DNA from 2 places in the Bradyrhizobium sp. CCBAU 45394 genome. Region 2 is predicted to be linked to the other one. Evidence: riboswitches for the same ligand, from Rfam matches in the RefSeq annotation. Region 2 holds a riboswitch; the other holds the start of a gene.

What was found. A riboswitch is a leader RNA that binds a small molecule or an ion and turns the genes downstream of it on or off. The one in region 2 is predicted to bind cobalamin.
Region 1: another riboswitch for cobalamin. It lies ahead of WN73_RS30690 (DUF1636 family protein); the one in region 2 lies ahead of metE (5-methyltetrahydropteroyltriglutamate--homocysteine S-methyltransferase).

Annotation. Positions count from the first base shown of each region.
Region 1 covers NZ_LBIX01000172.1:238,532-243,766, forward strand. The annotation lists gene WN73_RS30680 (cobyric acid synthase) at 1-355, opposite strand, end outside; gene cobO (cob(I)yrinic acid a,c-diamide adenosyltransferase) at 367-1,002, opposite strand; cobalamin riboswitch at 1,043-1,262, shown strand; gene WN73_RS30690 (DUF1636 family protein) at 1,358-1,732, shown strand; gene cobW (cobalamin biosynthesis protein CobW) at 1,729-2,778, shown strand; gene cobN (cobaltochelatase subunit CobN) at 2,778-5,235, shown strand, end outside.
Region 2 covers NZ_LBIX01000119.1:1,379-6,613, forward strand. The annotation lists gene metE (5-methyltetrahydropteroyltriglutamate--homocysteine S-methyltransferase) at 1-1,630, opposite strand, end outside; cobalamin riboswitch at 1,732-1,934, opposite strand; gene WN73_RS12565 (nodulate formation efficiency C protein) at 2,904-3,770, shown strand.

The DNA.
Region 1 (5,235 bases), on a different contig from region 2:
AGCTCTCCAGCACCGCGCCCATCAATGACGGTTTCATCGCCGCGTATTCGCGCGCCCGCGCGGTCGCGATGCGTTTGCCGTGGACAACGACCTGCGCGCCGACATCGGTCTCGGGCTTCAGGAGCACCGGGTTCATGTCGGTGTGCGGCTCGACGCCGGCGGCGAGGGCTTGCAGTGCTTGGGCGCGGCCGATCTCGCCGCCGTCGACGGTCACGGCGGCATTGTTCGACATGTTCTGCGGCTTGAAGGGAAGCACGCGCAGCCCACGCCGCGTGAAGGCGCGCGCAAGGCCGGCGACGATGAGCGACTTGCCCACGTCCGAGCCGGCCCCCTGGATCATCAATGCGCGCGCCATCGCGTGTGTCTTCAGAACTCGACGCCGGCTTGCGCCTTGATGCCGGAGCGGAACGGATGCTTGACCAGCGTCATCTCGGTGACGAGGTCGGCGATCTCGATCAGCTCGTCCTTGGCATTGCGCCCGGTGAGCACGACATGTGTCATCGCAGGCTTTTGCGTCGTCAGGAACTCGACGACCTCAGCGATATCGAGGTAGTCGTAGCGCAGCGCGATGTTGATCTCGTCGAGCACGACCATGCGCAAGCTGGGATCGAGAATCAGCTCCTTGGCCTTCTCCCAGCCGGCGCGCGCAGCGGCGATGTCGCGGGCGCGGTCCTGCGTCTCCCAGGTGAAACCTTCGCCCATCGCGTGGAACTGGCAGAGATCGCCGAAATGGCCGGTGAGGAGGCGCCGCTCGCCTGTATCCCAGGCGCCCTTGATGAACTGCACGACCGCGCAGGGGAAGCCATGGGCGACGCAGCGCACGATCATGCCGAAGGCGGAGGAGGACTTGCCCTTTCCGGCGCCGGTATGGACGATGATGAGGCCCTTCTCGCCGCTCTTGGTCGCCATGATCTTGTCGCGGGCGGCCTTCTTCTTCGCCATTTTCGCGGCGTGGCGGGCATCGGTTTCCTCGGCCGTTTGGGTATCCGGTTCAGGCGTCATCGGACGGGGTCCTTCGGCTTGACAAGAGGCGGCCAGGGGCAAATGGTGGCCCGGCGTTGGTTCCTGTCCTATGACAGGCGAAGAGGGAATGCGATAGGGTCCGAATCGGCAAGATTTGGGTCCAAAATGCAGCCGCCCCCGCGACCGTGACCGGAGAGATGCCCGAGGCCACTGATCCCTGACGGGATCGGGAAGGCGGGGATCGAAGGGCAAAACCCTGCTCCGCAAGCCGGGAGACCTGCCAGCGCGGACGATTTTGGACCGGCGGACGGGGTGTTCCGCGACGGGGAAGCGGACCCTCGCAAGACCGGTTCGTGGGCCTCTTCGCCTCCCGCTGTTTATTCTGGAAGAGGCGATGAGCGTCACACTTCACGTCTGCATTACCTGCCGTGCCGGCGAGACGCTTGGCGAGGGCGAAGTCACGCCGGGCAAGCGCCTTCACGGTGCGATTGTCGACGCCGGCGTGCCCGATGGTGTCACTGTGGTTCCGGTCGAATGCCTGTCGGCATGCAGCCAGGGCTGCTCGGTGGCGCTCAGTGCGCCCGGCCGCTGGTCCTATGTCTATGGCCGCCTGTCGGACGCCAACGCGCGCGACGTGATCGCAGGCGCCGCCGCCTATGCGGCCGCGCCCGACGGCCTTGTGCCCTGGCGCAGCCGTCCCGAGATCTTCCGCAAGCAGTCGCTTGCGCGCATTCCCCCCATTGCCGTCGTGCCGGAGGCCGCCGAATGAACTCGCTCGCAAAAGTCCCGGTCACGGTGGTCACCGGCTTTCTCGGCTCCGGCAAGACGACGCTGATCCAGCATTTGCTCGCCAACCCCAACGGCAAGAAGCTCGCGGTGCTCGTCAACGAGTTCGGCAGCGAGGGCGTCGACGGCCAGATTCTGAAGTCCTGCGCCGATGCCAATTGCCCGGAGGAAAACATCGTCGAGCTCGCCAATGGCTGCATCTGCTGCACCGTTGCCGACGATTTCATCCCGACCATGGAGCTGTTGCTGGCGCGGCCGGTGAGGCCCGATCACATCCTGATCGAGACCTCGGGCCTGGCGCTGCCCAAGCCCTTGCTTAGGGCGTTCGACTGGCCGGAGATCCGTTCGCGCATCACCGTTGACGGTGTGATCGCGCTGGCCGATGCCGAGGCCGTCGCCGCCGGCCGTTTCGCGCCGGACCCGGCCGCAGTGGAAGCGCAGCGGGCGGCGGACGAAAATCTCGATCACGAGACGCCGCTGTCGGAAGTGTTCGAGGACCAGATCGCCTGCGCCGACATCGTGCTGCTGACCAAGGCCGATCTTGCCGGCCCGGCGGGACTCGAAGCGGCCAAGGCTGCCATCACCGCCGAGATGCCGCGCCGCGTGCCGATGCTTGCCGTTACCGACGGCGCGATCGATGCGCGCGTCATCCTCGGTCTCGGTGCCGCCGCCGAGAATGATCTTGCCGCGCGCCCGTCGCATCACGACGGCGAGGAGGAGCATGAGCACGACGATTTTGCGTCCGTCGTGATCGATCTTCCGGAAGTCGGCGACGTCGATGCGCTGGTCGCCTCGGTTCAGCGCCTGGCGCGCGAGCAGAACGTGCTGCGTGCCAAGGGTTACATCGCGGTCGCGGGCAAGCCGATGCGCCTGCTGCTCCAGGCCGTCGGCGAGCGCGTGCGTCACCAGTTCGACAAGCCCTGGGGCGCGCTCGCGCGGCAGTCAAAGCTCGTCGTGATCGGCGAGCACGGCGATATCGACGAGGCCGCGATAAGAGCGGGACTTGGTCTTTCAGGATCTGGCATCTGATGCACGTCGTCTTCCGCGAGAGCCGCGGTCTCGAGGAGACCGCGACGCCAAGGGACATCGGCCAGGACCCGGCCGATCTCGTGGTGCTCTCGTATTCGGATTCCGATCTTGCCGCGTTCGCGGCCGGCTGGCGGCGTGGCCGCGACAGCCTGCCGTCGCTGCGGCTCGCCAATCTCGCCGAACTGCGTCATCCGCTTTCGATCGACACCTACATCGAGCGCACGCTGGCCCAGGCACGCGGCATTCTGGTCCGCCTGATCGGCGGCGAGTCCTATTGGCCCTACGGTCTCGCGGCTCTCCAGCAACTCGCGCAGGCGCGCGGTATCGTGCTCGCCGTGCTGCCGGCCGACGGCCGCGACGACACGCGGCTCGATGCATACTCAACGCTGCCTGTCTCGACGCTGCGCCGGCTCAAGGTGCTCTGCGACACCGGCGGTCCGGTCGCAGCGCAGGCCGCGATTGCGCAACTTGCGCTGGCCTCGGGACTCTATGCCGGTCCGGTCGTCGGCGAGACGACCGTGCCCGAGATGGGCTTTTACGAGCCCGCGCGCGGTGTCATCGCCGTGCCGACCGCCGGCGAGGGCAAGCCTCGCGCGCTGGTGACGTTTTATCGGTCGTACCTGACCGCCGCGGACACCGGTCCGGTCGATGCGCTGATTGCGACGCTGCGCGAGAAGGGATTTGACGCCTATGGCGTGTTCGTCACCTCGCTGAAGGCCGCGGGCGTCGCGGACTGGCTGCGGCTCCAGCTCGTGGAAAATCCTCCGGCCGCGATCGTCAATGCGACCGCGTTCTCCGCGATCGGCGACGACGGCACGACACCGTTCGATGCGGCATCGTGTCCCGTGTTCCAGGTCGCGCTTTCCACCGCGCGGCGCGAGGACTGGGCGGAATCGCTGCGCGGCCTGTCGCCCGGCGACCTCGCGATGCATGTGGTGCTGCCCGAAGTCGACGGCCGCCTGTTTGCGGGCGTGGTGAGTTTCAAGTCGGCTGCGGAACGTGATCCCGACCTGCAATTCTCGCATCTTGCCCATCGCCCGGATCCGGAGCGCGTGAAGGCCATCGCCGCGCGCGTCGCGGCCTGGCAGAAGCTCGCGGTGAAGCCGGCCGGCGAGAAGCGGCTGGCGGTCGTGCTGTCGAACTATCCGGGCCGCCCGCACCAGATCGCGCACGCAGTGGGTCTTGACGCGTTGGCCTCGGTCGAAGCCTTGATGTCCGATCTTGCGGGGACCGGCCTCGATGTCGTGCCGGTCCAGGCTCTCGGTGAGACGCTGCTGAGGCGGCAACTCACCTGGAGCGTCGCCGAATACAGCGCGGCGCTCTCGCGTCTTCCGCAATCCTTGCAGGATGATCTCGCGCAAGCCTGGGGCGCGCCGGAGAGCGACCCGAGCTGCCGCGACGGCGCGTTCCACTTCGCCGCGATCCAATGCGGCAAGTCGATCATCGCGGTTCAGCCGGAACGCGGCGATGCAACCACGCGCGACGCCGACTATCACGATCTCGCCCGCACGCCGCGGCATGCCTATGTCGCGTTCTATCTCTGGCTCCGCGAGCAGGGCTGCGATGCTGTCGTGCACATGGGCGCGCATGGCACGCTGGAATGGCTGCCGGGAAAATCCGTGGCGCTGTCATCGAGCTGCTGGCCGGAAGCCCTGATCGGTGATCTGCCTGTCATCTATCCCTTCATCGTCAACGATCCCGGCGAGGCCGCGCAGGCCAAGCGGCGCATCGGTGCCGTCACCATCGGCCACCTGCCGCCGCCGCTCGAAAAGTCCGCCGTGCCGGATGGCCTGCGCAGGCTCGAACAGCTCCTCGACGAATATTCGACGGCCGATGGTCTCGATCCCGCCCGCCGCCAGCGGCTGATCGCCGCGATCCGGGACGAAGCCCGCGTGGCCGGACTGGAGGACGATCTCGGCCTCGATGCATCGGCAGCGCCAGCCGAAGCGATCCCGCGGATCGACCGCTTCGTCTGCGATCTCAAGGAAAGCCAGTTCGGCGACGGCCTGCACGTGTTCGGCCGCGGCGCCTGCGGCGAAGCGGAGCGGGACGCGCTGCGTGCCGCACTTGCGGGCCGGCGCATCGCGCCGGGGCCGTCGGGCTCGCCCTATCGCGGGCGCCAGGACGTGCTGCCGACGGGACGCAATCTGTTTGCCGTCGATCCGCGCGCCGTGCCGACGCCGTCGGCGCATGCGCAAGGCATCAAGCTCGCGGAAGAGCTGCTTCGCCGCCACTTGCAGGATCACGGCGACTGGCCGAAAGGCCTCGTGGTTGATCTCTGGGGCTCGGCGACGATGCGCACCGCCGGCGAGGAATTCGCGATGGCGCTGCATCTGGCGGGACTTGCGCCGCGCTGGGATCACGCCTCCGGCCGCGTCACCGGCTATGACATCATCGCGCCGGCCGAGCTCGGCCGTCCCCGCATCGACGTCACGCTGCGGCTGTCGGGCCTGTTCC
Region 2 (5,235 bases):
GGATCGGTGGCCTGACGCAGCGCGAGCCGTAGGATTGCACCCATCCGTTCGTGGTAAATGCGAAGCCGGCGAGGTGCTCGCCGAAGTACTGCACCATGTCATTGCGCTCAAATTCGCCGTGCACGAGGACGTCAAGACCGATATCCTCCTGCCAACGTACGGCGCGCGCAGTCTCCTCCTTGAGGAACCGGTCGTATTGCTCGTCGCTCATCGCGCCTCGTGCATGCGCTGCACGGGCATTCCGGACCTCTGTGCTCTGCGGAAACGATCCGATCGTCGTGGTAGGGAAAGCCGGTAGTCCGAAACGATTGCTTTGGATCTCGACACGACGGGCAAATGGGCTGGCGCGCCGGCGCATGGTCTGGTCGATCGCTCTCATCCGGACAGCGACATTGGCATCACGGATTTTCGGGGAAGTCCGGCGGACAGTCGCGGCACATTCCGACTCGGCAAGAGCTAGCGCAGCATTCTGGTCGCCTGCGAGTGCCCGCGCCAGGGTTGCAAGCTCATGCATCTTCTGAACCGAGAAAGCAAGCCAACGCTTGACGTCGGAAGCGAGTCCGGTCTCGAGTTCAACATCGACCGGCACATGAAGCAGCGAACAGGATGGGGCGATCTGTACACGATCCTTGCCAAGCTTCGCAATCGCGGGTTCCAGCCGCTGGCGGAGCGACGACAAATTCGACCGCCATACATTCCGGCCGTCGATGACACCGAGAGACATGACAAGATCACTTCGGCCGCCAGCGATGATCTGATCCAATAACTCTGGCGCTCGAACCAGATCGAGGTGCAGTCCGGCAACTGGAAGGCTCAAGGCGGTGTCCAGATTGTCGCCTAGGTCGCCGAAATAGCTGGCAACCATGATCTTGATGGCCGGCCCCTCCTTCGCGAGCCGGTTATAAGCATGTAGCAAGGATTTTCGCGCCACCTCGCCCAGATCAAGAACCAGGCAGGGCTCGTCGAACTGAACCCACTTTGCCCCGCGTTTGGCCAATTCCTGCAGGACCTCGATATAGACCGGTATCAGATCGTCCAGTAGCGAGAGTGGCTGGAACGCAGGATCGGCACTCTTGCCGAGCTTTAGGAATGTGACCGGCCCGATCAGGACAGGGCGGGTCTGGAAGCCAAGGGCCTTAGCTTCCTCATACTCCTCGATCGGCTTGCGAGAGCACAGTCTGAAAGTCTGTCCCCCGTGAAACTCGGGGACCATGTAGTGGTAGTTGGTGTCGAACCACTTGGTCATCTCCTGCGCGGGTGCGCCAAATCCGCGCGGTCCGTGACCGCAACTCGCATCCTGGTCGTCGCATTGTGAACCGCGGGCCATGGCGAAGTACGTCTTGAGCGAAACGGACTCGGCTTTCGAGGCGTAGATGCCCGGGATGGCGCCAACCATGACACTTGTGTCGAGCACCTGGTCATACAGCGAGAAATCGTTCGATGGAATCACCGTGACGCCGATAGAATTCTGACGAGCCCAGTTCGCGGCACGCAGGCCAGCTGCGTCCTCGAGCAACTGCTGTTCGCTGCTTTTTCCGGCCCAATAGCTTTCGAGAGCGCGTTTGAGCTCGCGCCTTGGACCCATGCGTGGCGTTCCGAGCGTGGCAACCGGAAGGGAGAGAAGAGACATAGCGTTAACCCCATGTTGGGGGCAAAGGCCATGGCGGACGCAGGCAGGGGAAGTCGCGCGTGCGACGGCTGCTTAGCGCACCACCGGGACACCCCGCCCGCGGACGAATAGATGTCGGGGCAGGTCTCCTGGCTCGCGGGTCATCGCTGCTGTCCGGCCTTCCCGAAGCCGCGCAGGCTTCAGTGACATCGTTGGACAGCGGCTCGCCGCTCACAGTTGCGGGGGCAGCGCCGGCATTTTCACCGGCTTCCCTCTTAGCTCCGGATCAAATGCAAACCGGAGAACCTCGACGAGTTGGATTATCGGCAAGAGAACTCTTCCGTCAACCTCTCAGATTATATCTCAAGCTAACGCTGCGACATCTGCTACGGGAATGACGTGCATCTCTTTCGTTGACCACGATGTAGAAGCGCTCTCCAATCAGCGATGTCGGAATGACCATCGGAGCTGCGTGCGCGTGGGGCCGCACGCCAGATCGGTGGAAGGGGCAAATGCGGCTTGCGCGGTCGGGACTGCTGCCTCGAGCAGAACGCATTTGATGCGAGTCCCGGCTTCCCAGCGGTTCATCGAGCACGTCCGCCATCCAACCGCCTTCTCGACCAACAGGATCCGTATTGAATAGGCCTAAGACACCTGGCGAAAGTCAGCAACATACCGGCGAGCATGTTGATTTGCGGTGCGAGCCAGACTCCAAATGCTCGGCGTAAAGATCGGCTTGGCGTCGTTGGCCATCGAGTGCAAACCGCAGCTGACTGAGGCTGCTCTCGACTTCCGGAGCCGCCGCATATCGCGAAAGGAGCGCCAAACGCGCCGCGGCCCCGTGGCCACAAGCGCCCAAAGGCATGGCAGAGATCGAAAGCCCACATTCCTGCAACCGAACCAAACGGTTCAATGGCGGCAAACGTGCTCCGAATTCTCATCAGGAACTTGGCACCGAAGCGTTCCCCTGCGCCGTCGAATACCCGGTGCGGGACGAGGATGGGTAAGCCGCGATGGATAGGCTGAATGGAACGATCGAAACGTGTGCAAGTCGGAAAGTCGACAAAGAAGACACAAAACCGGTAAGAATTTCCGTCTGTTACCTGGCACGAAGAATGCAAGTCATCGGCATGCCCAGGCCCTCCTGCTGGGCATGTCCAGCACAGCAAATCCGGGCTGTCGCTGGCGACTGAAGTTAGCGGCGCGTGACATAGAGGGGAGCGCCTGCTCGCGCGGGACACCATCGGTCGCCCCGTCGCGTCGACGCTAACTTATTGCGCTCGCGCATAACAGGTTGAAGGTTGCCCGCTTTCAACGACGTGTCGATGAAAAACCAGTTAGGCCGACGGTTATGAAGAAAATGTCTGGAAGACGCGCGCTATGGTTTTATCTCGGTCGATCGCTGATCTGCCTGGTCGGGCTGGCTGCGACGAGCAACAGCGTTCGTGCCAACGACAACGCCCTTGTCGAAAGAGTCAAGTCAACGTGGCGAGCGCAAGACGGCGAGACGATAGAACAAATTATCTCCAACGTCTCGAAGGTGGCAAACTTCGTCCCTCGAACGTGGGGCGTTGCTGAAGGAGTTGACCGAAATGAATATGTTTTCGTCTCGTGGACCAGGCACCGGGCCAATAAATCAGACGAACAGTACGTTATCACCTGGAAGATCGCATTCGACGGGACGATTGAACTTGCGTCGACCTATGCCAAGCCGATGGAATTGGGCTGGCGTGCCCTGGCGCTCTCCTTGATCGCCAGTGAAGTCGCGGATGGCGAAAGGGACGCAAACCTTCGCTTTCTGCATGACCCGGCCAACTTCAACTTTGTGACCACCGCGCAAGGCCAGCTCGGCAATCTTCTGCGGCAGGGCCGCTGCACTATCGTTGAGCCTGTTGGAGTGGACTATCTGCCGAGGCCGAATGAAAAGCCGACCGAGAAAGGTGGTCTGTGGCGCGTTCTGATTTTGGTGAACTGTAATATCCCCGGGCCGCGTTTTTTTACTCACAACGGGGTCATCACTTTCGAGAAGAGCGAAGGACACGATTGGGAGCCGCAATCCTTCTTTGCCAAGCGTATCGCGGCGTTTCCTCCTGGCTCCTGGTTCAATCGCATAAAGCTAAAGGAATGGGAAGAGTTAGAGGGGCGCGAAGGGCCTCGGTAAATGGTCGCGCGGAGTAGGATCGCGCCGTAGCTCCTTGGGCGCCGAGCGCCTCAAACCAAATTGCAAAACATATGCGCTCTAAAGCCGCGGTGCTACGCCTTCGCAACAGTCGCGAGCCTTCGGCCCGTGATCGGAAAAGTCGGGAAGCACGATTGCGCTCGGCTCTTTCGGCGAGGAGTCGAGCTCAGCGCGCGTGCCAGCTTGCGAGAGCCGGTTGGCCCCCCCGCTCCCCACGCAGCGGGAGGGACACCAATCTGCGAGGGGACCAGCTCTCCATGCCATTCTTCACGGGACCGGCCTGGAGATGCCTCGGCCCAAGCCCGACCCGGCGTGTGCGCCGCGCATCGCGCGACTGACTGGCACCGCAGGAGCGTGAGCATAGCGACGCCGAGGCGGCACGCGGGACCGAGTGCTGCGATGAACTCGGTTAAGAGGGTACCCGGGAACCTGGCGGTGTTAGGGACGCCGGCATACTTCCCTGACCGCGCGTCATTTTCCGAGTGCCCCCGGCGAGGAGCCCTGGAGCCGTGCGCGAGGCATCGAGGACCGAACTGAGTCGGGTCTAGATTTCCTCGCGCGCATTCGTCTGCACGTTATAGATCCGGATTTGAAGGATGGGAAAGCCCTTCTTTTGTTCTGCTCCACCTGTCCTGGCGCCGTCGCTGGTTGCGAATTCGGTTAGCCGCGCAGTGTGCCCCCACGATGCCGATCGTTCTCCATTGAGCGACGACCAGCGGAAGATCGGCATGTTTACAGATATAGCTTATTAATTGTGCACAGCGCCTGGGAGAGACGGATATCAACACTGACCCGTCAGAAAAGCCGTTGCGAGCGAAGAAGACGAGGTGGTCTTGAACGAGCCTGCTGCGCATATCGGAGCTTCACGATGCGCTCTTCGAGTTGCTTTAGGATGGATTCCGGATCATCGCACTTTCACACTTACGCTCGCGAACATAGCGGATCCGTCGAGCAGACGGCCGGCGATGTCAATTTCGAATTCGCTTTCGGAGGCCGGCCCGCCGAAACGTTCCTGCGCGTGATCACGCAGTCAGTCGCGCGCTGCGGTTTCGAATGCCGGCCCCCTGTAGTTGTTCATTTTGTCGACAGATATTCCGAGTGTGGAGACTGCGGCTCCCAATCCGCGGCCAAGGGGCTCCGAGATTGGCCGCACGAGCAGGTACCAGAAAGAGCGGATCTTGCAGCGATTCAGGCTGGCACGAAGCGTAGCAAGGTCGCTCATCCACGCCTGACTTCCGCTCGACAGCCGAAAATTCACAGGCGCTTTTGTTCAAGCGCGTGAGAAACAGCGTTCCGAGGTCCGGCTTTCTCCTGCATCGCGAGTTCGAGCGATGGGGATCTCCTCCTCAGGTCGACAGGGTGCAGTGCGCGCCGACTGAGAGAGACCGGCGAGGCTCGAAGGATACCGAGACACGCACACCGGAAGAAATCGCTTGAACCTCACGCA